Regions from separate parts of the Mixta mediterraneensis genome, predicted to be linked through region 3. Evidence: predicted binding sites of a transcription regulator. Region 3 holds the regulator's gene; each other region holds the start of a gene.

The links. The regulator CRP, encoded in region 3, controls carbon source genes, mostly activating them, when cyclic AMP is high. The targets are predictions, from matches to a motif close to ATGTGANNNNNNTCACAT.
Positions count from the first base shown of each region.
Region 1: a site for CRP is predicted at 1,581-1,598, ahead of yrbN (protein YrbN). Genes of this name have one in related genera too.
Region 2: a site for CRP is predicted at 3,845-3,862, ahead of mlc (sugar metabolism global transcriptional regulator Mlc). Genes of this name have one in related genera too.

Region 1 is NZ_JASUAZ010000002.1:218,652-228,759, reverse strand. It holds gene QRY16_RS02845 (DEAD/DEAH family ATP-dependent RNA helicase) at 1-1,501, opposite strand, end outside; gene yrbN (protein YrbN) at 1,494-1,568, opposite strand; gene nlpI (lipoprotein NlpI) at 1,679-2,563, opposite strand; gene pnp (polyribonucleotide nucleotidyltransferase) at 2,693-4,825, opposite strand; gene rpsO (30S ribosomal protein S15) at 5,132-5,401, opposite strand; gene truB (tRNA pseudouridine(55) synthase TruB) at 5,530-6,474, opposite strand; gene rbfA (30S ribosome-binding factor RbfA) at 6,474-6,881, opposite strand; gene infB (translation initiation factor IF-2) at 6,947-9,637, opposite strand; gene nusA (transcription termination factor NusA) at 9,655-10,108, opposite strand, start outside.
Region 2 is NZ_JASUAZ010000001.1:303,264-313,371, forward strand. It holds gene QRY16_RS01430 (sugar transporter) at 1-324, opposite strand, end outside; gene cybB (cytochrome b561) at 499-1,041, opposite strand; gene QRY16_RS01440 (hypothetical protein) at 1,156-1,413, opposite strand; gene QRY16_RS01445 (multidrug efflux MFS transporter YnfM/SxtP(Kp)) at 1,580-2,833, opposite strand; gene QRY16_RS01450 (LysR family transcriptional regulator) at 2,928-3,824, shown strand; gene mlc (sugar metabolism global transcriptional regulator Mlc) at 3,951-5,168, shown strand; gene bioD (dethiobiotin synthase) at 5,280-5,984, shown strand; gene QRY16_RS01465 (nucleobase:cation symporter-2 family protein) at 6,161-7,534, shown strand; gene osmV (osmoprotectant ABC transporter ATP-binding protein OsmV) at 7,585-8,721, opposite strand; gene osmW (osmoprotectant ABC transporter permease OsmW) at 8,721-9,368, opposite strand; gene QRY16_RS01480 (glycine betaine ABC transporter substrate-binding protein) at 9,378-10,108, opposite strand, start outside.
Region 3 is NZ_JASUAZ010000020.1:3,800-13,907, forward strand. It holds gene QRY16_RS12980 (LysE family translocator) at 37-639, opposite strand; gene QRY16_RS12985 (hydrolase) at 724-1,716, shown strand; gene QRY16_RS12990 (YheU family protein) at 1,720-1,938, shown strand; gene QRY16_RS12995 (phosphoribulokinase) at 2,000-2,869, shown strand; gene QRY16_RS13000 (OsmC family protein) at 2,900-3,304, opposite strand; gene crp (cAMP-activated global transcriptional regulator CRP) at 3,606-4,238, shown strand; gene QRY16_RS13010 (YccS/YhfK family putative transporter) at 4,296-6,371, shown strand; gene argD (bifunctional acetylornithine/succinyldiaminopimelate transaminase) at 6,373-7,593, opposite strand; gene QRY16_RS13020 (aminodeoxychorismate/anthranilate synthase component II) at 7,682-8,257, opposite strand; gene QRY16_RS13025 (putative adenosine monophosphate-protein transferase Fic) at 8,299-8,892, opposite strand; gene QRY16_RS13030 (FicA/YhfG family antitoxin) at 8,882-9,052, opposite strand; gene ppiA (peptidylprolyl isomerase A) at 9,151-9,723, opposite strand; gene tsgA (MFS transporter TsgA) at 9,987-10,108, shown strand, end outside.

The sequences.
Region 1 (10,108 bases), on a different contig from region 3:
GAACTTCAACCCCATCATCACGGCCAACTTCAATGCGGTACAGCTGCATTTCGCCAACATCACGACGCTCGCGACGAGGACGATCGCCATCACGGCTGTCGCGTGAACCACGAGATTCGCGGCCGTCACGACGACCATCACGGTCATCACGATCGCGGAACTCACGGCGCTGTGGACGCGGTGCATCTGGTGGCAGGATCAGCGGACGTTCGCCTTGCGCCATTTTCAGCAGCGTAGCAGCCAGCGTTTCCATATCCAGCTCTTCTTCCGGCTGTAACTTAGCCAGCAGCGCACGATACATATCCAGATCGCTGCTTTCCAGCTGCTGCTGAACTTTAGCCGCAAACTTAGCCAGACGACGCTGACCCAGCAGCTCTGCATTTGGCAGCTCAACTTCCGGGATAGTCAGCTTCATGGTGCGTTCGATGTTGCGCAGCAGGCGGCGCTCGCGGTTCTCAACGAACAGCAGCGCACGACCAGCACGGCCAGCACGACCGGTACGACCAATACGGTGAACGTATGATTCTGCGTCCATCGGGATGTCATAGTTAACAACCAGGCTGATACGCTCAACGTCCAGACCACGAGCAGCAACATCGGTAGCAATCAGGATGTCCAGACGACCATCTTTCAGGCGCTCCAGTGTCTGCTCACGCAGGGCCTGATTCATGTCACCATTCAGTGCAGCACTGTTATAACCGCTACGCTCCAGCGCTTCGGCCACTTCCAGAGTTGCGTTTTTAGTACGTACGAAGATGATAGCGGCATCAAAATCTTCAGACTCAAGGAAGCGAACCAGCGCGTCAGTTTTGCGACCGTAAGCGGTCCAGTAAGACTGGCTGATGTCCGGGCGCGTAGTCAGGCTTGACTGGATTCGCACTTCCTGCGGATCTTTCATGAAGCGTTTAGTGATACGACGGATCGCTTCCGGCATGGTGGCAGAGAACAGAGCGGTCTGATGACCTTCTGGAATCTGCGCCATGATAGTTTCAACGTCCTCGATGAAGCCCATACGCAGCATTTCATCAGCTTCGTCCAGCACCAGACCACGCAGATTAGACAGATCTAACGTACCGCGTTTCAAATGGTCTAGCAGACGGCCAGGCGTACCCACAACAACTTGTGGCCCCTGGCGCAGGGCGCGCAGCTGTACGTCGTAACGTTGGCCGCCGTAAAGGGCCACAACATTCAGGCCGCGCATATGTTTAGAGAATTCAGTTACAGCTTCAGCAACCTGAACCGCCAATTCGCGGGTGGGTGCCAGCACCAGAATTTGTGGTGCTTTGACGGTTGGATCAATGTTGTTTAACAGCGGCAGTGAGAAGGCCGCAGTTTTACCACTCCCGGTCTGCGCCATACCCAACACATCACGGCCAGCCAGCAGGTGAGGAATACACTCAGCCTGGATTGGAGAGGGTTTAACGTAACCCATACCGTTCAGTGATTCGAGGATGTCGGCGTTCAGGCCAAGGTCAGCAAAAGTGGTTTGAATATCAGTCATGTAGTACACGTGCCTCGTAGATTTCGGCGGCCAGTCTACATAACTCGTCGTGAAAACTTTCAGTCATTTTCATCAAAAAGTGTGAACCGGCTCAAATTAAAAGTTTTGACGAACAAAAAAGCCTTCACCCTTGAAGATGATGACTTTACAGGTATTCAGGCAATAAAAGTTCGTCAGCTATTGCTGGTCAGATTCTGATAAATCGTCTTGTGCCTGGCCGAGTTGCGCCAGTTCCAACAATGCGTATCGGTGTTCAACAAAGTTGTTTACGTTGTTGGCCACCGCCAGTTTGAACAACGCTTTCGCGTCGTCCTTCTCCCCCAGACTTAGGTAGTACTTACCTAAATAGAAGTTGGTTTCACTGAGATGTTCAGCGAGCGAGGTATTATCCGTTGCGTCTGCCTTGAGACGTTCCATCAGCGTTTTTTCGCTGATGTCGCCAAGGTAGAACTCGACAATATTCCATCCCCATTGATCTCGAACCGCTTTGTCATAACGCTGTTGCAACGTTACTTTTGCTTTGTCGACATCTGTCTCACGTTCAACGAGATAGAGCCACAAACTGCGGAAAGGATCGTTAGGATCGTCTTGATAAAACGCCAGCAGATCATCTTGCGCTAACTTGTATCGACCGCTGTAATAGAGGGCGATACCACGGTTTAAATGCGCATAGTTGTAAGTTGGATCAAGCTCAAGTACAGAATCAAACGCTTCATAGGCGGCATCAAAATTGCCCGCCTGCGTTAAATATATGCCGAGGTAATTAAATACTTCCGGCATATCAGGTCTAATAGACAACGCTTGCGAGAAATCGTTCCGCGCTAATGCCCGTAGACCTAGACTATCATACAACACTCCGCGCTCATATAACAGCTGTGCGCGTTCATCATCGGTGAGGGCGCGACTGGCAAGTATTTGTTCCATACGCGCCAGAATCACTTCCTGTTGCAGTGTGGGCTGTAGAGGTACTGCAAGAACTTCGTTCTTACGCCAATTGGAGTTGCTGCATCCTGCCAGCGTTAAAGCTGTCGCAACAAAACACCAGCGCAAAAAAGGCTTCATTTCCCACTCCCGAATACAAACATTGGGATAACCGTCCTGTCATCCGCCTGCTGTGCACAAGGATTCCCGCCCTCGCGATAACACAAACGCCTCTCCCCGCCAGGCAAGGAGAGGCAAATCAGGAACGTATTACTCAGCGTCAGGTGTGCTCGCTGCAGCTTCTTCAACCTGCGGCGCGGCTTCTGTCGCTTCTTTAATGCTCAGACGTACGCGACCCTGACGATCAACTTCCATCACCTTGACCGGTACTTCCTGACCCATCTGCAGATAGTCAGTGACTTTCTCAACACGCTTATCGGCGATTTGCGAAATATGCACCAGGCCTTCTTTACCGCCGCCGATCGCAACAAAAGCACCGAAATCAACAATGCGCGTTACTTTACCATTGTAAATGCGGCCCACTTCGATTTCAGCTGTAATTTCTTCGATGCGGCGAATAGCTTCTTTCGCTTTCAGACCGTCGGTGGCCGCAATTTTCACGGTACCGTCATCTTCGATTTCAATGGTCGTACCGGTTTCTTCAGTCAGCGCACGAATCACTGAACCGCCTTTACCGATAACATCCTTGATCTTGTCTGAATTGATTTTGATGGTGTAGATGCGTGGTGCAAATTCAGAAATCTCGGTACGCGGTGTGCTGATTGCCTGTTCCATAACGCCCAGGATATGCAGACGTGCACCCTTAGCCTGGTTCAGCGCTACCTGCATGATTTCGCGGGTGATACCTTCGATTTTGATGTCCATCTGCAGCGCAGTTACGCCATCACGGCTACCCGCGACTTTGAAGTCCATGTCGCCAAGGTGATCTTCATCGCCCAGGATGTCAGACAGAACAACAAACTTCTCGCCCTCTTTCACCAGGCCCATTGCGATACCTGCAACAGCGGCTTTAATCGGCACGCCTGCATCCATCAATGCCAGTGAAGCACCACAGACCGAAGCCATGGACGATGAGCCGTTTGATTCGGTGATTTCTGACACTACGCGCACGGTGTAAGGAAAATCTTCCGCTTTTGGCATAACGGCCAACACACCACGCTTCGCCAGACGACCGTGACCAATTTCACGACGCTTCGGCGAACCAACCATACCGGTTTCGCCAACGGAGTAAGGAGGAAAGTTATAGTGGAACAGGAAGCTGTCGGTACGTTCACCCATCAGCTCATCCAGATTCTGCGCATCACGCGTAGTCCCTAGCGTCGCGGTAACCAGCGCCTGCGTTTCGCCACGGGTAAACAGTGAAGAGCCATGAGTACGGGGTAACACGCCAGTACGAATGTCCAGGCCACGGATCATATCTTTTTCACGGCCGTCAATGCGCAGCTCACCATTCAGAATACGGGTACGTACCACGTTCTTCTCAATAGCGTGCAGCAGATCGCTGATTTCACCTTCGTCCAGCGTTTCGTCTTCCGCCAGCAGAGCAGCAGTAGTTTCGCTTTTGATCAGGTTGATCTGCTCGTAGCGCTGCTGTTTTTCTGTAATGCGGTAAGCATCACTCAGGCGCGTTTCAGCCAACGCAGCGATGCGTGTATTGAGTGCATCGTTGGTCGCTTCTGGTTGCCAGTCCCAACGTGGTTTGCCCGCTTCGGCAACCAGCGCATTAATATTTTCGATAACAATCTGCTGCTGATCGTGGCCGAAAACGACCGCGCCCAGCATTTGTTCTTCAGTGAGCACGTCAGCTTCAGATTCAACCATCAGTACCGCATTCTGCGTACCGGCAACAACCAGATCCAGACGAGATTGTTTGAGCTCATCCGCAGTTGGGTTCAGTACGTATTGGTCGTTGATGTAACCGACGCGCGCAGAACCGATTGGGCCGTTGAATGGGATACCAGACAGAGACAGCGCAGCAGAAGCACCAATCATCGCAACGATGTCTGGATGAACCTGCGGGTTTACCGAAACGACGGTAGCGATAACCTGAACTTCGTTAACAAAACCTTCCGGGAACAACGGGCGAACCGGGCGGTCAATCAGACGCGCAATCAGCGTTTCGCCTTCGCTTGGACGGCCTTCACGACGGAAGAAGCTTCCAGGGATACGACCAGCAGCATAGGTACGTTCTTGATAGTTTACAGTCAGTGGGAAGAAATCCTGACCTGGCTTAGCTTTTTTCTGGCCAACAACGGTAACGAATACTGCCGTATCATCCATGCTCACCATAACGGCTGCAGTGGCCTGGCGTGCCATCATGCCGGTTTCCAGCGTGACGGTATGCTGACCATATTGGAATTTGCGTACGATCGGGTTCAGCAAAATTAACATCCTTAACTTCGGGGCAGAGCTATCTTTAGCCTGCCATTGATTACCGATCTTCTGTTGCATCCTCGCGACTAATGACAACCCTTAACCGCCCCTGCGGTAAAGCCTCTCATTAGCCGCGCGAACCTCTGCAATCGAAGATCACTCTAAGCAACAATACATGAGTTTGGTCTGGATTGCTGCCGATTGCTCGAAAAAAGGGGCCATAAAGGCCCCCTTTTCGCGAAACTCGCACGAATCTGATCGTAGACGATTTTTTGCAAACTGTCTGCGTGATGTCCTTGATCAGATTCTTCAGACTTAGCGACGCAGACCGAGGCTTTCAATCAGGCTGCTGTAGCGTGCAACGTCTTTACGCTTCAGGTAATCCAGCAGCTTACGACGCTGAGATACCATACGCAGCAGACCGCGGCGGCTGTGGTGGTCTTTTTTGTGCTCAGAGAAGTGGCCCTGCAGATGGTTGATCTGCGCGGTCAACAGTGCAACCTGAACTTCGGTTGAACCGCTGTCGTTAGCGCCACGACCATATTTAGCAACGATCTCTGCTTTAGTTTCTACGCTTAGAGACATAATAAACTCCAGTTAAATGAATGTATGGGTGCCGATCTCTAATTCAGCATCCCGCTTTAAAGCCGCGCCATTCTACTCTTCGCCCGATGGCAACGCAAATGTCCCGTCAGGCGAAAACAGCGCATGGCTCAATCCTGGTACTCAACCACCAGACGACGTGGCGCCACACGTCCATCATCAGCAATTTCGGCCATGCCAATGAACTTGCGTTCATCCCCTTCCGTAACGCGTACTAATCCTTCCGGGGGGGTATTGCTGGCCTGTACCGGCTGCCCTTGCCTGAAGTAGGCTGCAACCGTCGAAGGCAGATTAACTTCCGGAAAAGCAGAGGCCGGACTATCCATTGGCAACAACAGCGGATCAAGTTGCTCAGCAAGCGGAATTCCTGCTTCAGTGGCGGCGTTAAGCAGCGCATTAAGCTGCTCCAGCGTTACCATTTTTTCAAAGGGATACCGCGCAACCTGCACGCGGCGCAACATAATGACGTGGGCACCGCAGCCGAGCTTCTCGCCCAGATCATCGATAATGGTGCGAATATACGTCCCTTTGGAACAATGGATTTCCAGCTCCAGCTCATCATCGTGCCAGCGAATAAATTGCAATTCGTAGACGGTGATGGGGCGCGCATCTCGCGCTATTTCAATGCCCTGACGCGCATATTCGTAGAGCGGTCGTCCCTGATACTTCAATGCTGAGAACATTGACGGAATCTGTTGCGTCTCGCCACGGAAACTATCCAGCGCAGCATCCAGTTCAGCCTGAGTAAAAGTGACCGGGCGCGTTTGCACCACGTTGCCGTCGGCATCCGACGTATCAGTACGCTCGCCAAGACGGGCGATAACGCGATAGCGCTTATCGGAATCTAACAAATACTGGGAAAACTTGGTCGCTTCTCCCAGGCAAATCGGCAGCATGCCGGTTGCCAGCGGATCAAGCGCGCCAGTATGGCCTGCCCGGTTTGCGTTAAAAATACGCTTCACCTTTTGCAGAACATCATTGGAAGAGGCACCTTGCGGCTTATCCAACAGCAGAACGCCATGGACATCACGGCCGCGTCGACGGGGACGACTCATTACGCTTCCTCGTCCTCATCCTTTGCATCTGTTCCACGACGTTCAGCATCGTTTTTCACGACGCTACTCACGAGATTAGACATACGCATCCCTTCTATCAGTGAGTTGTCGTAGAAAAAGGTCAGTTCAGGCACGATGCGCAGGCGCATCGCTTTGCCCAGCAGAATGCGAATATAGCCAGACGCTTCTTTCAGTGCTTTCAGGCCGTTTTTCACCGCTTCTTCATCTTTGTCGTTGAGGAAGGTGACAAACACTTTGGCATAAGCGAGATCGCGTGAGACCTCAACGCCGGAGACGGTAACCATCATGCCCAGACGTGGATCTTTAATTTCGCGCTGCAGAATCATCGCTATCTCTTTTTGCAGCTCTTGTGATACGCGCTGCGGGCGACCAAATTCTTTCGCCATAATCATTTCTCCAAAATAATTCGGGAGGCCAGCGGCCTCCCAAATTGCATCACATCAGCGGATATTTATGCGATGGTGCGTTTAACTTCAATCACTTCAAAGACTTCAATCATGTCGCCAGTACGGACGTCGTTATAGTTCTTAACGCCGATACCACACTCCATGCCGTTACGAACTTCATTAACGTCATCTTTAAAGCGACGCAGTGATTCCAGTTCACCTTCGTAAATCACCACGTTGTCACGCAGAACGCGAATTGGATTGTGACGTTTGATATTACCTTCCGTCACCATGCAACCTGCGATAGCGCCAAATTTCGGTGATTTGAACACATCACGGACTTCAGCCAGACCAATAATCTGCTGTTTATACTCCGGTGCCAACATGCCGCTCATGGCTGCTTTCACTTCATCGATCAGGTTATAGATGACCGAGTAGTAGCGCAGGTCCACGCTTTCCGCGTCAATGACGCGACGCGCTGATGCATCGGCACGCACGTTAAAGCCCAGGATAATGGCGTTCGAAGCTGCTGCCAGGGTGGCGTCGGTTTCTGTGATACCGCCTACGCCAGAGCCAACAATCTTCACTTTCACTTCGTCGGTAGAAAGTTTTAGCAAGGAGTCGGAGATAGCTTCCACAGAACCCTGTACGTCAGCTTTCAGCACGATGTTCAACTCGGACACTTCGCCTTCAGTCATGTTGGCGAACATATTCTCCAGCTTCGACTTCTGCTGGCGCGCCAGTTTCACTTCGCGGAATTTACCCTGACGATACAGCGCAACTTCACGTGCTTTTTTCTCGTCACGCACTACGGTCGCTTCATCACCCGCAGCCGGAACGCCAGACAGGCCCAGAATTTCAACCGGGATAGAAGGACCCGCTTCCGCCACTTCACGACCCAGTTCATCACGCATCGCACGAACGCGACCATATTCGAAGCCGCACAGTACGATGTCGCCTTTGTTCAGCGTACCTTCACGTACCAGCACGGTCGCAACCGGACCACGACCTTTGTCGAGGAACGATTCGATAACGACACCGCTCGCCATACCTTCACGAATAGCTGTTAATTCGAGAACTTCCGCTTGCAGCAGAATGGCGTTAAGCAGGTCATCAATACCGGTTCCGGCTTTTGCAGAAACGTTGACGAACATGTTTTCGCCGCCCCACTCTTCCGGGATGATACCGTACTGTGTCAGCTCATTCTTAACACGGTCTGGATCGGCTTCTGGCTTATCAATCTTGTTCACAGCCACCACAACCGGCACTTTCGCCGCTTTGGCATGCTGGATTGCTTCAATGGTCTGTGGCATGACGCCATCATCCGCTGCAACAACCAGGATAACGATGTCCGTTGCCTGAGCACCACGCGCACGCATCGCGGTAAACGCGGCGTGACCTGGGGTGTCAAGGAACGTCACCATGCCATTGTCAGTTTCGACGTGATAAGCACCGATATGCTGAGTAATGCCGCCCGCTTCGCCAGAGGCGATTTTGGTGGAGCGAATGTAATCCAGCAAGGAAGTTTTACCGTGGTCAACGTGGCCCATGATAGTCACAACGGGTGCACGAGACTCCTGCGCCGCATCGGTATCACGATCGCCCATTACCGCTTCTTCCAACTCGTTTTCACGACGAAGGGTAACTTTATGGCCCATTTCTTCAGCAACCAGCTGAGCGGTTTCCTGATCGATAACCTGGTTGATAGTCGCCATGGCGCCCATCTTCATCATTGCTTTAATGACCAGCGAACCTTTCACCGCCATCTTGTTAGCCAGCTCGGCTACGGTGATGGTTTCACCGATGATGACATCGCGGTTAACGGCCTGAGCGGGTTTGTTGAAGCTCTGCTGTAACGCGCTTGGCTTACGATGTTTGCCACCTTTACCGCCACGAATAGCGGCACGCGCTTCTTCACGGTCAGTTTTGGCTTCTGAATGCTTGTTGCCTTTTTTCGCCGGACGCGCTGCTTTGGTGCTGCGAGTACGTGCACGACCAGCTTCGACCTGACGATCGTTCTCGTCTTCTGCCTGGCGTGCGTGCGTAGAAGTCGTGACGTGATAATCGCCTTTATCTTCTTCTTCCGGTTTTTCCCATTCAGCCGCTTTTTCTTCGGCCAGACGGCGGGCTTCTTCAGCTGCGAGACGCGCCGCTTCTTCGAGCTTGCGGCGGGCTTCTTCTTCAGCCTTACGCTTCAGTTCGGCAGCTTCTGCTTCGCGACGGGCTTTGTCAGACTGCGCAGCCCTGGTCGCGTGATCGGTAGGTTGATTTGTCACTTTCTCGTTTTCCGCTGCTGCACGTTTGGCCTTGTCAGCGGCTTCGCGCCTGGCTTTTTCTTCGGCTTCACGTTGCGCTTTTTGTTCAGCTTCGCGACGGGCTTTCTCTTCAGCCTCGCGTTGCGCCTGCTCTTCCGCTACACGCTGCGCCTCAGCTTCTGCTTCTGCCTGAGCTTGCTCAGATTCTGCATCGCCTTTCACGTATGTGCGCTTTTTGCGGACTTCAATTTGCACCGACTTACTTTTACCCCCGGTGCCTGGAATATTCAAGGTGCTACGCGTTTTGCGCTGCAACGTCAGCTTGCCTGAACCGGCCTGACCATGCTCACGATTCAGGTGAGACAGTAAGGTTTCTTTCTCGTGCTGGGACACTGCGTCGTTTTCAGACTTAGGGATCCCCGCATCAGCAAATTGCTGTACCAGGCGATCGACCGGAGTCTGAATTTCTGCGGCCAGCGATTTTACGGTTACATCTGTCATGCTGTTCCTTCCTGTTATTACGCGTCATCGCCGAACCAGCAGATATTTCGAGCGGCCATAATTAGCGCGCCAGCTTGCTCATCAGTCAAACCTTCAATATCCGTCAGATCGTCAACACCTTGCTCAGCGAGATCTTCCAGCGTGCAAACGCCTTTTGCTGCCAGGCGATAAGCCAGCGCACGATCCAGGCCTTCAAGATTCAGAAGATCCTCAGCGGGCTCCTGATTACCAAGGCTCTCTTCTTTCGCTAATGCCAGGGTGGTTAACGCATTTTTTGCTCGTTCACGCAGGGCTTCTATAGTCTCTTCGTCGAGACCGTCGATTTCCAGCAACTCGTCGATTGGCACATAAGCCAACTCTTCCAGCGAGGAGAATCCTTCTTCTACCAATACGGTGGCGAAGTCTTCATCGATGTCGAGATGTTTAGTGAACATATCGATGGCGGCGTGCGCTTCAGCTTGATGCTTAGCT
Region 2 (10,108 bases), on a different contig from region 3:
ACGTGAGACGATCAGCGAGTTAAAGTCCCAGGCAAAGGTTGAAAGTATATGGCTGCCGATGAAGATCAGGAACAGGATCGCCAGCAACAAACGCCGTTCGACGTTCCGCGTCAGTAGCATCAGCGGTAGTGAGAGCAGCGCGACAACCCATGCGTAAATCGTCAGCATAATGCCGACATCAGCGGTTTTCATCGAAAAGTCAGCGGCAATATCGGATAACAGGCCAACAGGCACAAATTCAGTGGTGTTAAATACAAACGCGGCAATTGCCAGCAGCACCACGCGCAGCCAGGCCGTTTTACGGGAAACAGTAGTTGATTGCATGAAGAGTCAATTAGTCAGAACAGCGAAATTGGATGACATCGGGCATCCAGCGAAAGTGACGTGCATCACAAATATGTGACTATTGTGGATGAAGAAAGCCGATTGCGAAACCTCAAAGCACGGTTTTATTGCTGAATAATTGTTATCGCCCTCATCAAGGGCGATAGCCTGGGGTTATTGATCGCGACGGGGGCGAGGCATCATACGCAGCAGCGTGTTGTCTTTCAGAAAATAGTGATGAAACAGCGCCGCGACGGCATGCAGTCCCACCAGCCAGTAACCCAGCGGCGCCAGCGTTTCATGCCAGTCGGTCAGGGTATCAGACAGATCGAAACGGGGCTCGCTGGCTACCGGCATGGAAACGCCGAATAACCACCAGTCACGGCCACGCAGATAGCGTGAAGTCAGCCCTAAAACGGGCAGGGTAATAAACAATGCATACATCAGCGTATGGATCAGATGTGCCAGACCCGTTTGCCAGCGCGGCGCAGAGGACAGAATTTCAGGCGTGCGATGGCGTATGCGTAAAAGCAGCCGGGCCAGCATCAGGACCAGCACCGTTGCCCCGGCGCTGAAATGTGTGATGATCAGTGCGTAGCCCTGCCAGGATCCGCGCTGAGCAAAACCACGTAACTCAATGGCGGAATACGCAACCACTATCAACAAGAACGTGAGCCAGTGTAGCGCAATCTGTGAAGCCGCAAATTTTCCCCGCATATTAATCTCAGATAAAACGTATCAAAGTGGCTAACATAACGGAAAATACGAAAACTACTTAACAAATTGACGCAGCGGCCGCGCTTTTTGTCTGCCGCGGCGGGCAGGCGATTATCAGAGGCTGACCATATGCTTTAGGCCCACGCTATACTGGACGTTCAGGTTTTTTTTTACCGTGACCGGGCAACAGTTATCGCAGCCCAACGCGCCGGGATAATATTTTCGTGCTTGCTGAATCGCTGCTGTCGGGGTATAGAAACTCCCTAAAAACAACCTGTCTTGCAGGGATGGCTGGTATTTACATCCGTAAGCATGAACGACGTGATTATCGTTATAACCCGCCTGTTTATTTACGTAATAGTAAGTAGCCATAGACACCTCATTGCTGTGAAAAATAAAAATTACATTTATCGTTGGAATGGAAACGATTATAGCGGGAAATGAGGGTTTTGTTTTGCATGGTCCTGATAAACAGGTGACTTATTGGCTGGGCATAAAAAAGGGCGCGGATGCGCCCTCGGAAAAATGATTAATTTAGCTACAGTTTGCGGCACTGCAAACGCCAGGCCACCAGCAATGCGAGCAGCAGCAGCGCAGCGATAAATAGCGTAATGCCTGCCCAGCCGTAGCTGTGCCAGAACACGCCGCCCAGGGTTCCGGCCACGCTGGAACCGACATAGTAGCTAAAAAGATAGAGCGATGAAGCCTGGCCTTTTGCCCGCCGGGCGCGAGGCCCAATCCAGCCGCTGGCGACTGAGTGAGCGCCAAAAAAACCGGCCGTGAATAGCATCATTCCAACAAAAATCAGCCATATCGAATTAAAAGAGGTAATAAGCAGGCCGGTCAGCATGATTGCGGTTGCGCCCAACATGACCGGACCACGACCCAACTTACTGGTAAGCGCACCGGCTTTCGGTGAGCTCCACGATCCCGTCAGATAAACGAGCGACAACAAGCCGACCACCGCCTGGCTGAGGTGCCAGGGCGCGCCTAACAGTCGATAGCCAATATAATTGAATAAAGTGACGAACGCCCCCATAAGCAAAAAGCCTTCGGCAAACAGCAGCGGTAAACCCTGATCGCGCCAGTGCAGGCGAAAATTGATAAACAGGCTGCGTGGCCGAAGCGAAGCAGGACGAAAATGGCGCGATGCCGGTAGAATTTTCCAGAACATTAAGGCCGATGCCAACGCGAAGCAGCCGATCACCGCAATCGCAATGCGCCAGTTAAAGAAGTCCGTGATTACGCCGCTAAGCAAGCGGCCGCTCATCCCGCCAATTGAATTCCCGCTGATGTACAGGCCCATTGAAAAAGCGATCATACCAGGATGGATTTCTTCGCTCAGGTAGGTCATCCCGACTGCGGCTACACCGCTCAGAGACAGACCAATCAGCGCACGCATTAATAAAATCCCGTGCCAGCTGGTCATACACGCCGAAATCAGCGTACAAATCGCCGCGAGCATCAGGGCTGTAACCATTACCGATTTTCGACCAATGGCATCGGAAAGCGGGCCGGTTATCAGTAAACCCAACGCCATCAGCCCGGTAGAAATAGAGAGCGAAATGCTGCTTGCCGCCGGTGATACACCGAACTGTTGTGATAAGACAGGCAGAATAGGCTGAACACAATAAAGCAGCGCAAAGGTGGCAAGACCGGCAGAAAACAGCGCCAGGGTGACGCGCATAAATTGCGGCGTTCCCCGTTCAATCCAGCCTGACGACGACGTGGGATCAGGCGAAGGGGATAGCTCGTCATCATTGAGTATCACAGCCTGGGAAGAGCGACTCACGGAATTTCCTCATTTTTAGTAATAGATGCTCACTCTAGAAAAGCTGGATTAGGTTGTCTAATATATTAATAATCTCAAATAAGACGTATTAAATATGAATATTGAGCTTCGTCATCTTCGTTACTTTGTTGCGGTGGCAGAAGAGTTGCATTTTGGACGTGCCGCTCAGCGCTTAAATATTTCGCAGCCGCCGCTTAGTCAGCAAATCATACAGCTGGAGGCCGAAACGGGGGCGCAGCTGTTCAATCGCACCAATCGCAGCGTGCAGCTAACCGCCGCCGGGCAGCAGCTATTGCAAGACGCGCGCGTCATTTTGTTGCAGGTGGAGCAGGCAGCAGCGCGCGCAGCGCGATTGCATCGTGGTGAAGAAGGGGAATTACGCATCGGTTTTACCTCATCCGCCCCGTTTACGGGAGTGCTTTCTGACGCGTTGTATCAGTTTCGCCAGCGCTGGCCGAGCGTGCATATTCAAATGCAGGAAATTAACACGCGTCAGCAACTGGCGCCGCTGCACGATGGCCGCCTCGACCTGGGGATCATGCGTAATACCCCGCTACCAGCCGATTTGCGCCATCAGCTGTTACTCAGTGAGCCGCTTTATGCGGTAGTGCACTGGGCTCATCCCTTAGCTGATGCGGAAAAAATTTCGGTTCGCGATCTGGCGGCTGAGCCTTTTGTTTTTTTCGATCCGCTGGGCGGCACCGCGCTTTACAGTGAAATTTTGGCACTGCTGCATCGCTACCAGATCAAGCCCTACATTACTCAGGAAGTGGGCGAAGCAATGACGATTTTGGGTTTAGTAGCAACCGGATTGGGCGTGTCGATATTGCCCGCCTCCTTTCGCCGGGCACGACTGGCCGATGTTATCTGGTTGCCGCTGGAAGAAAGTGATGCGTTATCAGAGCTGTGGTTAGTCTGGTCGGGAGAGCGGGAAATAAATGCACAGATGGATAGAATGATGCAGCTTCTGGGGCGGGGTTCAGCAAATTAATTCTGCGTTCCCAAAGGTTTATGTGCGATAAATCACATTTCCAGTCAAATATTTGACGCTTCTGCGTAATCTGCCTCACCATATCTCATGTTTATTTAGAAGCTCGAAAATAACCGGGGGCAGGGTGTGAATCTGGACAGTCAACCTGGCCATATTGACCAAATTAAGCAGACCAATGCGGGCGTCGTTTACCGACTGATTGACCTTTATGGTCCCATCTCGCGTATCGAACTCTCCAAACGAGCGCAGCTTGCGCCAGCCAGCATCACAAAAATTGTGCGTGAAATGCTGGAAGCGCATTTGGTACAGGAAACAGAGTTTCAGGAGCCAGGCAGTCGTGGGCGACCCGCGATTGGTTTAATACTGGATACCGAAGCCTGGCACTATTTAGCTATACGCCTGCATCGCGGCGAGATGACAATCACACTACGCGATCTTAGCAGCCGTTCACTGGTTGAAGATTGTCGGCCGTTACCCGCTGCACAAGAGCAGCCATTACTGGCTTACCTGATAAAAGAAGTCGATGCTTTTTTTATCCGCCACCAGCAAAAGCTGGAACGTTTGACAGCAATTGCTATCACCTTACCCGGCTTAATTAATGCGGCCTCGGGCGTGGTACATCGCTTGCCGGGCTATGACGTGCAGGATATGCCACTGGGCGACACCCTGGCAGCGCGTACCGGATTACCGGTTTTCGTTCAGCATGATATTTCTGCCTGGACGCTAGCCGAATCGCTGTTTGGCGCCTCGCGCGGCGCGCAGGATGTGATCCAGATTGTCATTGATGAAACGGTCGGGGCAGGCGTGATTAGCGGTGGCAAATTGCTACATAAAAGCGGTCGCGCATTGGTTGAAATTGGCCATACCCAAATCGATCCTGATGGCAAACAATGTTACTGCGGGAATCATGGTTGTCTTGAAACGGTCGCCAGCACTGGCAGCTTATTGACGCTGGTCGCGCAACGACTGGCATCACAACCGGAGAATGCGTTGCATCAGCAGGCGTTAACACTTGAATCACTTTGCACTGCGGCACAAGCCGGCGATCGGCTGTCACATGATGCCATCGTCAGCGTTGGCCAACATATTGGCCGCATGCTGGCAATGATGGTTAATATCTTTAATCCACAACAAATTCTTATCGGTTCTCCGCTTAATCAGGCCGCCGACGTCCTGTTTCCGGCCGTTAGCCGGACCATTTATCAACAGGCACTGCCAGCATACAGCGCCCGTATACAACTTACGTCAACTGAGTTTCGGGAGCCAGGCACCCTGGGTGCCGCGGCGTTGGTTAAAGATGCGCTTTATAGCGGGCATCTGCTGGTAAAGCTATTACAAGGTTAAGCCTGACTGAACTTTGCGCTAACGCAAATTGCTTACCTATCCCTTTACTTAAAATGCGCCTTCGCACCAAAGGTTTATTGTCGAATGAAACCAAGTCCGAAGGAGAATGAGGTGGAAACACTATTTATCACGGGCACCGATACGGCTGTAGGAAAAACCGTCGTATCGCGTGCATTGCTGCAATGTTTTACCCAGGCGAACCTGAGCGCGGTGGGTTACAAGCCCGTTGCACGCTGCGCTGCTACTACACAAAATGGTCTGAGAAATAAAGATGCACTGATTCTGCAAAACGCATCTTCACTCCAGCTTCCTTATGAAGCCATTAACCCGCTGGTTTTCGCAGAAGAAGAAATTTGCCTCCATCCCTATAACGTCATTGATTATGAGCAGCTAACCCAGGGCTTAAACCGCCTGCGTCAGAAAGCCGGGCGTGTGGTCGTGGAAGGAACCGGCGGCTGGCGCAGCCTGATGAACGATGCACGTCCGCTTTCAGCGTGGGTAATTGAGCAACAGTTACCGGTGATTATGGTGGTGGGCATTCAGTCAGGTTGCATAAGCCACGCGCTGTTAACGGCAGAAAGCATTGTTCACGACGGGTTGCCGCTTCTGGGCTGGGTAGCGAATCGAATTAATCCCGGACTGGCGCACTATGCCGATATTATTGATGTGTTGCGTACGAAAATAGCCGCGCCTTTATTGGGTGAACTGCCTTATTTGCCTCGCCCTGAGCAACGCGATCTCACCTCTTACCTACAGGTATCTTCATTACTCAGCACAGAGGTGCACTCTGAGCGTGCAAAAACCGCCCAAAGATGAAACAAAAAGGACCATTGTGCTAAATGGTGAACCTAAAGTTTCAGGATCACTATTGCTTCCGTAAAATTAAATCCTGTTAAATAACAATTGTGTGGAAGGGATTCGACAGTTTCATCCTATGGGTGGCACAGAAAATGCGTTGGTTGAATGAATAAATATTTTGCCGGAGCACCATCATGTCGCAATCCCATGAAAAAGGTTTGTTGTACGGGCTTGATGCCCGTATCGGTCCAGTCGCTGCATTTTTTGCTGCGCTACAGCATGCTCTTGCCAGCGTGGTAGGGATCATCACGCCGCCGTTGATCATTGGATCTGTTCTGGGGTTGCAGGCTTACACGCCTTATCTGATTAGCATGTCCTTACTGGTTTCCGGTCTGGGCACTTTTCTCCAGGCGCGTCGTTTTGCCGGAGTGGGTGCCGGTATGATTTGCCTGCAAGGCACCAGCTTTGCTTTTCTTGGCGTAATGTTATCTGGCGGCCTGATGGTTAAGGCGCGAGGTGGCTCGCCGGAAGAGATTATGGCGATGTTGTTCGGCTGCAACCTGGTCGCGGCCCTGATCCCCATGCTGTTAAGTCGCTGTGTGGGTCAGTTGCGTAAAGTATTAACGCCTGTGGTGACCGGCACGGTGATTACCCTGATTGGCATCAGCCTGATAAAAGTCAGCATCACCGACTGGGCTGGAGGACATAATGCCCAGGATTTTGGCGCGCCGGGTAATCTGGCATTAGGAGCATTAACGCTGCTGGTGATTATTGCCTTAAACCGTGCGCGTAACCGCTGGGCGCGCCTGGTTGCTGTTGTGGCCGGTATCGGGGTGGGTTGTCTGGCCGCAGCATTGACTGGACATTTGCAGCTCAAACCTACCGCCGGAACCGCCTGGCTGGTGATGCCTTCTTTCTTCAGGTTCGGCTTTGATTTTAACTGGTCCATCTTTGTCCCGATCGCGCTGGTTTCGGTGATCGCTGTGATTGAAGCCGTAGGGGATCTCACCGCTAACTGTATGTTGTCGCAACAGCCCATCGTCGGACCGCAATTTCAGCAGCGTTTACAAGGCGGAATTATGGCGGATGGCATCAGCTGCCTGTTAGCGGCCACGTTTTCTGCGTTTCCAAATACTACTTTTGCGCAGAATAACGGTGTAATCCAGATGACCGGGGTTGCCAGTCGTTATGTGGGTATGGTGCTGGGCCTGATGCTGGCGCTGTTAGGCATTTTTCCGGCTATCGGTTCGCTGTTGCAGCAGATTCCATCGCCGGTTTTAGGCGGGGCAACAGTGGTGATGTTTGGTAGTGTGGTTGCGGCAGGCATTCGGGTGATGACGCAATCGCCGCTGGGGCGTCGAGAAATGCTGATTGTTGCGATCTCTTTTGGAATTGGTTTAGGCGTAGAGGCGGTCCCCGATGTGCTTAAACAGTTTCCATTATTGATTAATAACCTGTTTGGTCATGCGGTAACTACAGGCGGTATGCTGGCGATTATCCTGAATATAATATTGCCAAACGAGCAGGGCACGCAGACGGTGCCACAAAGCAAAACGGTAAACGAGTAATCACGGTAAACGAGTAATAAAGGGAAAAGGGCCATTTAAGGCCCTTTTTACTATGGATTCAGACGACGGCGTGTTCGGCCTGAGCTCAGATAATCCGCAATATAATCCTGCGAAATCTCCCCGCTATAGCGCCCCTCTTCGTCAACAATGGGCATCCATACCGTGTTGTGCTCGTACAGTTTCGATAACACCACCCGCAGGTTTTCCTCTGCTTTACCGGTCACTTTAAAGGTATGTAGCTTCTCTTCGCAGTTGCCGCTGGCGTTACGCGCCTCGCGACGTTTTACAAAGCCCAGCGGTTTACCGTCATTATCCACCACGGTAATGGAACGCATGTCATTATCATCCATCGTGCCAAATGCTTCAGCCAGCGGCGTCGAACGCTTAACCGTAATGGTGGGTTGTTGATCGGTGACATCTCCCGCCTGTACCAGCAGCAGACGTTTCAGCGTTCGGTCCTGTCCGACAAACGAACCAACAAACTCATTTGCCGGGGTTGCCAAAAGCTCATCCGGGCTGGCGCACTGCACGATTTTACCCTGACCAAATACGGCAATGCGATCGCCAAGTTTCAGGGCTTCATCAATATCATGGCTCACCAGCATGACAGTTTTCTTTAGCTGGCGCTGCATATCGAGAAATTCGTTCTGGATCACTTCACGGTTGATCGGATCGACGGCACCAAAAGGTTCATCCATCAGCAATACCGGCGGATCCGCAGCCAGTGCACGAATAACGCCGATACGCTGCTGTTGACCACCCGACATCTCTCGCGGATAACGATGCAAAAATTTAGTGGGATCGAGCGCTACCATGCTCATCAGTTCTGTTGCCCGCTCGTGGCAGCGTTTCTTGTCCCAGCCCAGCATACGAGGCACAGCGGTAATGTTCTCTTCAATTGTCATATTCGGGAACAGGCCGATTTGCTGAATAACATATCCAATGTTGCGACGCAGCGTAGTCGTGTCCTGAGTACTGGTATCTTCACCATTAATCAGGATCTTACCGCTGGTCGACGGGATCAGTCGGTTGATCATTTTTAATGTGGTGGTTTTGCCGCAGCCTGACGGACCGAGCAGCACGCACATTTCCCCGGCCGGTACTTCCAGGCTGACATTGTCCACGGCTTTCACCACGGAGCCGTGCTTTTGCGTAAAGGTTTTCGTCAGGTTTTCCAGCTTTATCATTATCGAATCCCCTTAGGAGTCAGCGCCAGCTGCAAACGGTGCAGCAGCCAGTCAAGAATAATGGCCAGCAGGCAAATTATCAGCGCCCCGGCAATTAACATACGAATATCACTGCCGCTGATGCCATCCAGCAGTAACAGGCCAAGCCCGCCAGCACCAATGACAGCAGCAATCGCCATTACGCCCACATTCATTACCACAGCGGTACGAATTCCACCGAAGATGACCGGTAATGCCATTGGAATTTCCACCCAACGCAGACGCTGCCAGAACGTCATACCGATGCCGCGTCCCGCTTCACGCAGGCCCGGCGGTAAGTTTTCCAGCGCGGTATGGGTGTTACGCACAATTGGCAACAGCGAATAAAGAAATACGGCGGTAATGGCGGGCAAGGCGCCAATGCCCTGACCGATCATTGAAAACAGCGGAATCATCAGGCCAAACAGGGCAATTGTCGGAATGGTCAGCACCACCGTTGCAATGCTCAGCACAGGCGTCGCCAGCCACTTAAACCGCACAATTAAAACCCCAAGCGGAACGCCGATGACGATGGCACATCCTACTGCCACCAGCACCAGCCAGGTATGCTGCCAGGTCAGGTTTAACAGGTTGTGCCAGTTATTCATGATGTAGTGAAGGGTATCCATAATGCCTCCTTACAGCATGTGTTTTGAGTTAAGGAAGTCGCGAGCCACCTGTTGAGGAGACTGATGATCAATGTCCACGCGTTTATTCATTTCAGTGATCGCGTCATCGGTAATCAGTGGCGTTAGCTGATTTAACGCCTCTGCCAGTCCCGGATGGCTATCCAGCACATCTTTACGGACCACTGGCGTGACGTTGTAACTTGGAAAGAAGTGCTTATCATCTTCAAGCACTTTGAGGTCAAAGCCCTTAACGCGGCCATCGGTGGTATAAATCAGACCCGCATCAACAAAACCATCACGCACGGCGTTATAGACCAGACCGGGATCCATCTGCCGAATCTGCGGGCGGTCCAGCGGCATGTCGTAGGTTTTTTGTAACGGTTTCAGGCCATCTGAGCGTCCGGCAAATTCCAAATCCAGTCCCAGACGCCAGTTGTGATCAGGATCGGTTTTGCGTACCTGCTCCAGCTTAGCCACTAACTGCGACATGGTGGAAATTCCCTCTTTCTCGGCACGTGAGCGCTGCATGGCAAAGGCGTAAGTGTTATTCATCGGAGCCGGGTCCAGCCAGACTAAACCCAGTCTGGCGTCCAGTTTCTTTACCGTTTCATAGGCTTCTTTTGACGACATCGTTTTGTTGATGTGGTTAAAGATAATCAGCGAGGTGCCGGTATATTCCCATGTCATATCGCTCTGCTTATTCAGCATCGCATTACGGCCAATAGTGGTGGCGATATTGC
Region 3 (10,108 bases):
TGTCCTGAAAACGCGTTGAACGCGCTTCCCATGAGCTTAATGCCAGATTAATAATACGCAGGCGGCGGTTAACACCCCCATTGCTACATTGAAGAGGGTCCAGGCGCGTCGGCTGCGCAGAATACGGCCAATCAGGGTGCCAAAACCCATCCAGATCACCCCTGAAACCAGATTCACAATAAACATACCGATACTGATCGCCATCACCGAATGGCGATACGCCTCTCCCGCCAGACTGAAACTGGCCACCGCTCCCAGCGCCATCAGCCACGCTTTGGGATTGATCAATTGCAGCAACCCTCCTTGCCAGAAAGGCATCGGGGCGACACGAGCCGTATCGGTTTCCAGCTTTTCATAAGTCGCGGTCGCAATCTTCCATGCCAGCCATAGCAGATACAGGCTACCGGCAATCTTCAGAATTAAGTGCAGTGAAGGGTAAAGCAGGATTAAGCCACCCACTCCAAACGCCACCATCAATAGCATCACCTGCATGCCGATCATGATGCCGATCATCAAGGGAATGGTGCGCAGAAAGCCAAAATTGGCCCCTGAAGCGGTGAGTAACATATTATTAGGGCCTGGCGTGATCGCAGCGACCCAAAGAAAACCCAACATTGATAAAAAAAGACTCAGTTCCATGGAAATCGGGTGCTCCTCACCCCTGGCAAGCAAAAAACCTATCGAAGCTAGCAGTGTGATAGGGAACAGACAAGGCTTTACAACATGAAATTTATGGATGAGCAGCATGAGCGCTTTATCGCACTCGCTGGCTTCGGTAATCCGCATCTGCAAACCGTGCTACCACGCCTGCTGCGTCGCCATGTCACCTTGCAGCCGCACTGGCAGCGGCTGGATCTGCCGGACGGCGACTTTGTTGATTTGGCATGGAGCGAAGATCCACAACCGGTACAGCATAAGCCGCGCGTAGTGTTGTTTCATGGCCTGGAAGGCAGCTTTTATAGCCCTTATATACATGGGCTGATGGCGAGGTGTCAGGCACGCGGCTGGCTGGCGGTGGTGATGCATTTTCGTGGCTGCAGCGGCGAACCCAATCGACTCAACCGCATTTATCATTCAGGCGAAACGGAAGACGCTCGCTTTTTTTTGCAATGGCTGCGCACTCGCTGGGGCCGCGTTCCGACAGCGGCAGTAGGTTTTTCGCTGGGTGGCAATATGCTGGGTTGCCTGCTGGGTCAGCAAGGGGAGGATACCGCGCTGGATGCTAGTGTCATTGTTTCGGCGCCGCTGATGCTTGAACCCTGTAGCCTGCGGCTGGAGCAGGGATTTTCGCGCTTCTATCAATACTATTTGCTGGCTCAACTCAAAAAAAATGCTGAACGCAAGCTACGCGCATGGCCGGAAACGTTACCGGTGAATTTAACCCAACTCAAAGCGCTGCGCCGTCTGCGCGATTTTGATGATGCTATTACCGCACGCGCGCATGGCTTTGTGGATGCCGGCGACTATTATCGTCGCGCCAGCGCCTTGCCTCTATTAAATTCAGTACGTAAACCGCTGCTGATCATTCACGCCAAAGACGATCCGTTTATGAGTAGCGACGTGATCCCGCGAAAAAACCAATTATCTGCCACTATTACTTATCAAATGACGTCGCATGGCGGCCACGTTGGATTTGTTGGCGGTACGCTGTTCCAGCCACAACTGTGGCTGGAACAGCGCGTGCCACAATGGCTTTCACCTTTTTTGGATGGCTAATCTGTGATTATTCCCTGGCAAGAGGTTTCACCCGAAACCCTCGAAAATCTGATTGAAACCTTCGTGCTGCGCGAAGGAACCGACTATGGCGAGCATGAACGCAGCCTGGAAGACAAAGTCGCTGACGTACGCCGCCAGCTTGAGCGCGGCGAAGTGCTATTAGTGTGGTCCGAACTGCATGAAACGGTAAATATCATGCCGCGCAATGAATTTCGTGGCTAATGCGTTAACGAGGAATTCATGCTAACAATGCTCTTCGCCCGACCTCACAGGAAGCTTTTCTATGTCTGCCCGCCATCCAATTATCGCAGTGACCGGTTCCAGCGGAGCAGGAACCACTACCACCAGCCTCGCCTTCCGTAAGATTTTCCAGCAGTGGGATCTGCACGCGGCAGAACTTGAAGGCGATAGTTTTCATCGCTTCACGCGACCTGAAATGGACATGGCTATCCGCAAAGCGCGCGATCTGGGACGTCATGTCAGTTATTTCGGCCCCGAAGCCAATGATTTTGGTCTGCTGGAACAAACCTTTATTGAATATGGTAAAAGTGGTCAGGGTCAGTCGCGTAAATACCTGCATACCTATGACGAAGCGGTGCCGTGGAATCAGGTGCCCGGCACCTTTACGCCGTGGCAGCCACTGCCAGCCAATACCGATATTCTGTTTTATGAGGGGCTGCATGGCGGCGTGATGACCGCGCAACACAACGTGGCCGAAAACGTCGACTTGCTGGTTGGCGTAGTGCCGATTGTGAACCTGGAATGGATCCAAAAACTGGTACGTGATACCAGCGAGCGCGGCCATTCTCGTGAAGCCGTAATGGATTCGGTGGTGCGCTCAATGGAAGATTACATTAACTTCATCACGCCACAATTTTCTCGCACCCATATTAACTTCCAGCGCGTTCCCACTGTGGATACGTCAAATCCGTTTGCCGCACGCAGCATCCCGTCGCTGGATGAAAGCTTTGTGGTTATCCATTTCCAGGCGCTTGAAGATATTGATTTCCCCTATCTGCTGGCGATGTTGCAAGGATCGTTCATCTCGCATATCAATACCCTGGTTGTTCCGGGTGGCAAAATGGGGCTGGCGATGGAGTTAATTATGGGGCCGCTGGTCAAACGGCTCATGGAAGGCAAACGTATTGAATAAGGGGGGAGGCCACAAATCGGCCTCCGGCAACTACAGTTCTGTCACTTCATAACTGTGAGTGATTTCCACACCTTTACCTAACATAATCGCCACCGAGCAATACTTGTCGGCAGAAAGGTCAACAGCGCGCGCCACCGCTTTGTCAGCCAGCGCTTTGCCGCTCACAATAAAATGCAGATTAATATGGGTAAAAATACGCGGCGCTTCTTCGCGACGTTCGGAAGTGAGTTTGACTTCACACTCGACTACATCATTGCGGCCTTTCTGCAAAATGGACACCACATCAATCGCGCTGCATCCCCCTGCTGCCATCAGCACCATCTCCATCGGGCTGGGCGCTTTATCGCCAGCGTTACCGTCCATCACTACCTGATGGCCCGACGACGATTCGCCAAGAAATGTCAGACCTTCAACCCACTTCACTCTTGCCTGCATGATATAGCCTCCATAACCTGATCATTTGCGTCAGAGTACGCTTTCACCTGGTAAACAGCAATCCAGAGAAATCCGCCCTTTGCTGAAGCGAGACAACACAAGACAGTCGGCAAAAGCTGTGTTACAAACAGAGCTGAAAATATTTTTCGTCACCTGATGACGAAGCCGGGAAGAATTAAGCGCCATGCGCCAAATGCAGCCCGAATAATTTCCAGAATGGAAAATGCTTGAAGCTTTCATCGCCTGACAGGGAAATTGTCCCCTGTATTTTGGGCACGATTACAACAGAGGATAATAGCGAATGGTTCTCGGCAAACCGCAAACAGACCCTACACTCGAATGGTTCCTGTCCCATTGCCATATTCACAAATATCCATCCAAAAGTACGCTGATTCACCAAGGTGAAAAGGCTGAAACGCTTTACTACATCGTGAAAGGTTCCGTTGCGGTTCTGATCAAAGATGAAGAAGGCAAAGAGATGATTCTCTCCTATTTGAATCAAGGCGATTTTATTGGCGAGCTTGGCCTGTTTGAAGAAGGTCAGGAACGTAGCGCCTGGGTACGTGCGAAAACCGCGTGCGAAGTGGCAGAAATTTCCTACAAGAAATTTCGTCAGTTGATTCAGGTAAACCCGGATATTTTGATGCGACTGTCGTCGCAGATGGCGCGTCGCTTACAGGTAACGTCAGAAAAAGTGGGTAACCTCGCTTTCCTTGACGTTACCGGACGCATTGCGCAAACGCTGCTTAATCTGGCCAAACAGCCAGACGCCATGACGCATCCCGACGGCATGCAAATTAAAATTACTCGTCAGGAAATTGGCCAAATCGTTGGTTGCTCACGTGAAACCGTGGGCCGTATTTTGAAGATGCTGGAAGATCAGAACCTGATCTCAGCACACGGCAAAACCATCGTCGTTTACGGCACCCGCTAATTCCTGTCACTCCCGGCGTGATGGCAACATCACGCCGTTATTATTTGCGCTGAGCTGATGTGGCGTCGAATCATCTATCATCCGGAAATTAACTACGCCCTGCGGCAGACGCTGGTCCTTTGCGTGCCCGTTGCACTCGGCTGGCTGTTTGGCGATCTGCAAAAGGGACTGCTGTTCTCGCTGGTGCCTGCCTGCTGCAATATTGCTGGCCTCGATACTCCCCATAAACGCTTCTTTAAGCGCCTGATTGTCGGCGGCAGCCTGTTTGCGCTCGGCAGTTTTCTTATGCAGTTTCTGACACTGAAAGGCGTTCCGCTACCCGCCATTCTGCTTGTCATACCCTTATTGCTCGGCGTGACGGGTGAAATCAGCCCGCTTCATGGGCGTTTACTGCCCGGTTCGCTAATTGCCGCCATTTTCACACTGAGCCTGATGGGACGTATGCCGATGTATGTTCCGCCGTTGCTCTATATTGGCGGTACGCTGTGGTACGGCCTGTTCAACTGGTTTTGGTTCTGGCTGTGGAAAGAGCAGCCGATGCGTGAAAGCCTGAGTCTGGTCTATCGCGAGCTGGCCGATTACTGCGACGCGAAATACACGCTACTGACGCAATTCGTCGATCCAGAAAAAGCGTTGCCGCCGCTGCTGGCGCGTCAACAAAAAGTGGTCGATCTGATTAACATCTGTTATCAACAGATGCATATGTTGTCGGCCAATGGCGATGAAAGCCATAAACGCCTGAAGCGTTCCTTTCAGGTTGCATTGGATTTGCAGGAGCATATCTCTGTCAGCCTGCATCAACCGGAAGAGGTGCAAAAGCTGGTGGAGCAGAGTCATGCGGAAGCGGTGATCCGCTGGAATGCCAGAACCATTTCGTCCCGGCTTCGGGTGCTGGCGGATAACATTCTTTATCATCAACTGCCCGACCGCTTTGCCATGGATAAACAGCTCGGCGCGCTGGAAAAAATTGCACGCCAGCACCCTGATAACCCGGTCGGTAACTTTTGTCTTTATCATTTCAACCGTATCGCGCGCGTCCTGCGCACGCAAAAACCACTCTATCAGCGCGACCTGATGGCCGATCGTCAGCGTCACCTGCCGCTGTTGCCCGCCCTGCGTAGTTATCTGAATTTCAAGTCTGCTGCACTGCGCACTGCTGGCCGCTTTGCCGTTATGCTGATGTTGGGCAGCGCACTGGCCATGTTTTTCAATATTCCTAAACCTTACTGGATTCTGATGACCATTATGTTCGTGAGTCAGAATAGCTACAGCGCTACGCGGGTACGCATTCAACACCGCGCGCTCGGCACATTTGCCGGTTTAGTGATTGCCGCTGCCACTTTGCGCTTCGCCGTACCGGAATCGCTGGTGCTGCTTATCATGCTCGTTATCACCTTCGTCAGTTACCTGTTTACCCGTAAATTTTATGGCTGGGCGACCATTGGTTTTACCGTCACAGCGGTATATTCACTGCAACCGCTGTCGCTGAATGGCGCACAGTTCCTGCTACCACGACTGATGGATACCCTGATGGGTTGCCTGATCGCCTTTGGTGGCATGGTGTGGCTTTGGCCACAGTGGCAAAGCGGCTTGCTGCGCCAGAACGCGCATGATGCGCTGGAAACGTATCAGGATGCACTACGCATGTTGCTTGGCCCGGAACAGTCAGCTGAAAAGCTGGCTTATCAGCGCGTACTGGTCAATCAGGCACACAATGCACTCTTTAACTCGCTGAATCAGGCGATGCAGGAGCCGGGTTTCAACTCTCAATATTTGAAAGATATGCGAATGTGGGTAACGCATAGCCAGTTCATTGTAGAACACATCAACGCCATGACCATTCTCGCGCGCGAGCATACTATGCTGACACCCGCGCTGGCGGAACGCTATTTACAGTCGTGCGAGATTGCATTGCAACGCTGCCAGCAGCGGCTGGAATATGACGGTAACGGTTCACAAACCAACGTGCTACAGGAGGCGGAAAATATCAATGAAGGGCCGATTACGGTTGTGGAGCAGCATGTAAAACGCATTTTGGGACACCTGAATGTGATGCATACCATTTCGTCTCTGGCATGGAGCCAGCGGCCACAACATGGTCGCTGGCTGGTCAGGCATTTAAGAAAAAGCTAAATCAGGCGCTAAGCACCTTCTCCACCGCTTTGGCAAAGCGCTGCATACCTTCGGCAATCACGTCTGGTTCAATGACCAGCGACGGCGCGAAACGGATCACATCCGTCCCCGCAACCAGAATCATTACGCCTTCTGCCGCAGCGGCATGCAGAATATCGCGCGTCTTACCTGCATGCTGCGGTTTCAGCGCCGCGCCAATTAGCAGACCTTTACCACGAATATCAGAGAACAGATCCTGCTGAGCATCAAGGGCTTTCAGCGCTTCGACAAATTGCTGACGACGGGTCTCTACGCCTTGTAACACCTCCGGCGTATTGATGATGTCCAGCGCCGTTTCGGCAATCGCACACGCCAGCGGGTTGCCGCCGTAAGTCGTACCATGTACGCCTGGCGCCATGGTAGAAGCAACTTCATTGGTAGTCAGCATCGCACTTACCGGGAAACCGCCGCCCAGCGCTTTTGCTGAGGTCAGAATATCCGGCATCACGCCGTAATGTTCATAGGCAAACAGTTTACCGCTGCGTCCCATGCCGCTTTGCACTTCGTCCAGCACCAGCAGCGCCTGATACTGATCGCACAGTTCGCGCAGACCTTGCATAAATTCCTGCGTCGCCGGCATCACCCCGCCTTCGCCCTGAATCGGCTCAACCACGATGGCACAGGTGTGATCATCAATAACGGCTTTTACTGCATCCAGATCGTTGAAGGGGACATGCACAATATCTGCGGGCTTTGGACCAAAGCCGTCCGAATATTTTGGCTGCCCACCAACCGACACGGTGAACAGCGTGCGGCCATGAAAAGCATTATGGAAAGCGATAATTTTGCTTTTGAACGGACTGTGCCGTTTGTAAGCGTAATAACGCGCCAGCTTAAACGCGGCTTCGTTTGCTTCTGCGCCTGAATTTGCAAAGAACACGCGCTCAGCAAAAGTGGCATGGATTAATTTACTGGCAAGCCGCAGCGCCGGTTCGTTAGTGAACACGTTGCTGGTATGCCACAGCGTTTCGCCCTGGCTTTTCAGGGTTTCTACCAGCGACGAGTGACAATGGCCCAACGCGGTGACCGCGATCCCGCCAGAGAAATCGATATATTCTTTGCCTTGCTGATCCCATACGCGGCTGCCCTTGCCTTTCACCGGCACGAACTGTGCCGGTGCATAAACAGGCAAAATGACGTTATCGAATGTTTCCCGCGTTACCGCAATTTTTTCCGCTGCCATTGACGACCTCATTTGATTAGCTGTTGAGCCAATGCGAGATAATAATCATAAAATATGCATAAAAAATCAATTAAAGGCAAACATAACTTTACTGATTAAGGAAATTGCGCAGCAGCTGATGGCCTTGCTCGCTAAGAATACTCTCGGGGTGGAACTGCACGCCTTCCAGCGCCAGGGTTTTATGACGGAATCCCATAATTTCATCCAGTTGTCCGTCGCGCAGACTCCAGGCGGTGATTTCAAAATCATCCGGCAAGGTATCGCGCTGCACGATTAACGAATGATAGCGCGTAACGGTAAGTGGATTGTTCAGGTTGCGGAATACGCCGCGGTTGGTGTGCTGAATCGCAGACGTTTTACCGTGCATCACCTGACGCGCACCCGTCACTTTCGCGCCATACGCCTGCGCAATGGCCTGATGACCAAGACAAACACCAAGCACCGGTATGCGTCCGGCAAAATGGCGAATGGCTGCCAGCGAAATGCCAGATTCATCCGGCGTGCACGGCCCAGGGGAAATAACCAGGTGCGTCAACGGTAAGGCGTTCATCTCTTCCAGCGTGATGGCATCGTTTCGCACAACGCGAACTTCCGTGCCAAACTCGCAAAAATACTGGTAGAGATTCCAGGTGAACGAGTCGTAATTGTCGATAAGCAGCAGCATAGCCCATCCAGAGTGGTTGAAAGCGCCGCCATTCTACGCTTTTACCCCGCTTCGCTCACTATTTTCGCAAATACCTGTTCAAGCCGTTTCAAATCACCGGAAGCGCCAGCCTGATTTGCGGCAGCCCAGTTTTCCGTCTCAACCTTACCCCAGTCGAGCAAAAACCCCGCATGCAGCGCCAGCTGTTCGAAGAAGATGCGCTGGGCGCGACCATTGCCTTCACGGAACGGATGCAACATATTGATTTCGCAATAGTAGTGTGCGATACGCTGTACAAACTGTTCCGCCCCCAGATCGGCTAAACCTTTCTCTTCTTCCAGCGCGCTCATCAGCGTATTGCCCTCTTTTTCGATATATTCAAAATGGCAAAACGGCATATCGTCGCGCCAGATATCGATGGTTCGTAACTCCCCGGCCCAGCTATAGACATCCTGGAAAAGGGTACGATGAATATGGCAAAGATAAGGCAGGCCCAGGGTACTTGCGCCCAGTTCAAGCGTGGCAAGGCGTGTAGCGCTGAAGCTTAACTCCGCTTTACGCAGCTGAACGGCATCATAAATATCAAGGCGATTTTTCAACACATCCTCGTTGTGCCACAGGTAGGGATCGCGGATAACGGCAGCGTTATTGGCCATACTGTCTCCTCAGCGATTCCAGTCGCGTCTGAGCATCTTCGCCTTTTAGTGCGGGTTCATTTAGCACTAAGCCTTCCAGCCGACAGCTGGCCTGATAGCAGGCTGCGCGCCGCTGTTGCCAGAGCGTCGATTTTTGTTTCTCGGTGAGTTTGTTTGCCATGTCGCCTCCTGGCTGCGTTTTGCCCTAAGTATAAGAGCAAAATTTTCCTTTGCCGGAGGCGTGGCAATATTCGCCATCTGTCGATGGCGTTAGAAGTGTTAAGGCAGAACTTTTGCAGAAAGGATAACGACCGGTTTTGTTGGCACATTCTGGTATGGACCAACGTCTTTGGTTGGGACCTGAGAAATCTTATCTGCCACTTCAATCCCTTTCACTATTTTACCAAATACCGCATAACCAAAATCACGCTGACCGTGATCAAGGAAAGCGTTATCTGCCACGTTCAGGAAAAACTGGCTGGTAGCGCTGTCTTTATCTGCTGTACGCGCCATAGAAATGGTACCGCGCAGATTACGCAGGCCATTGTCTGCTTCATTTTTAACAGGCGCGTTGGTCTGCTTCTGTTGCATATCAGTCGTAAAACCGCCGCCCTGAATCATAAAACCAGGGATCACGCGATGGAAAATAGTGTTGTTGTAGAAACCACTATTTACATAATCAACGAAATTTTTCACTGTAACCGGCGCTTTTTGATCGTTCAGTTCGAGTTCGATATTACCGGCAGAAGTGGTAAGCAGAATGTGTGTATCGCCTTTAGCGGCTAATGCCGAGGCAGAAACCGAGGAGAGCGCTAACAGGGCAACTGCCGCTGTCAAAGTACGTTTAAACATAAAAGATTCCTTACCTTGGAGAGCGAGCTCAAAACGAGATTGATTGTAAAGAGCATGTATTCTAAGAGCCAGCGTTTTACCTTTATTTACGTGCGCATTAACGAAACGGTGTAATCGATAAACGCCGGACATTAATTGATTGAAATCACATTAATAGTGAAATAATAGATCCAGATTTTCATTGATTGTTTATTAAGGGCACCGTTCCGTTTACACTTTCTCACACTTTTACCGACCTTCCGGTATTTAACAGGTGCAGAAATATGACAAACCGAAATCGTTTAGGCCTTACCTGGATCAGCTTTTTTTCTTATGCGCTTACCGGCGCGCTGGTGATCGTTACCGGCATGGTAATGGGTGATATTGCGAAAGATTTCCAGATCCC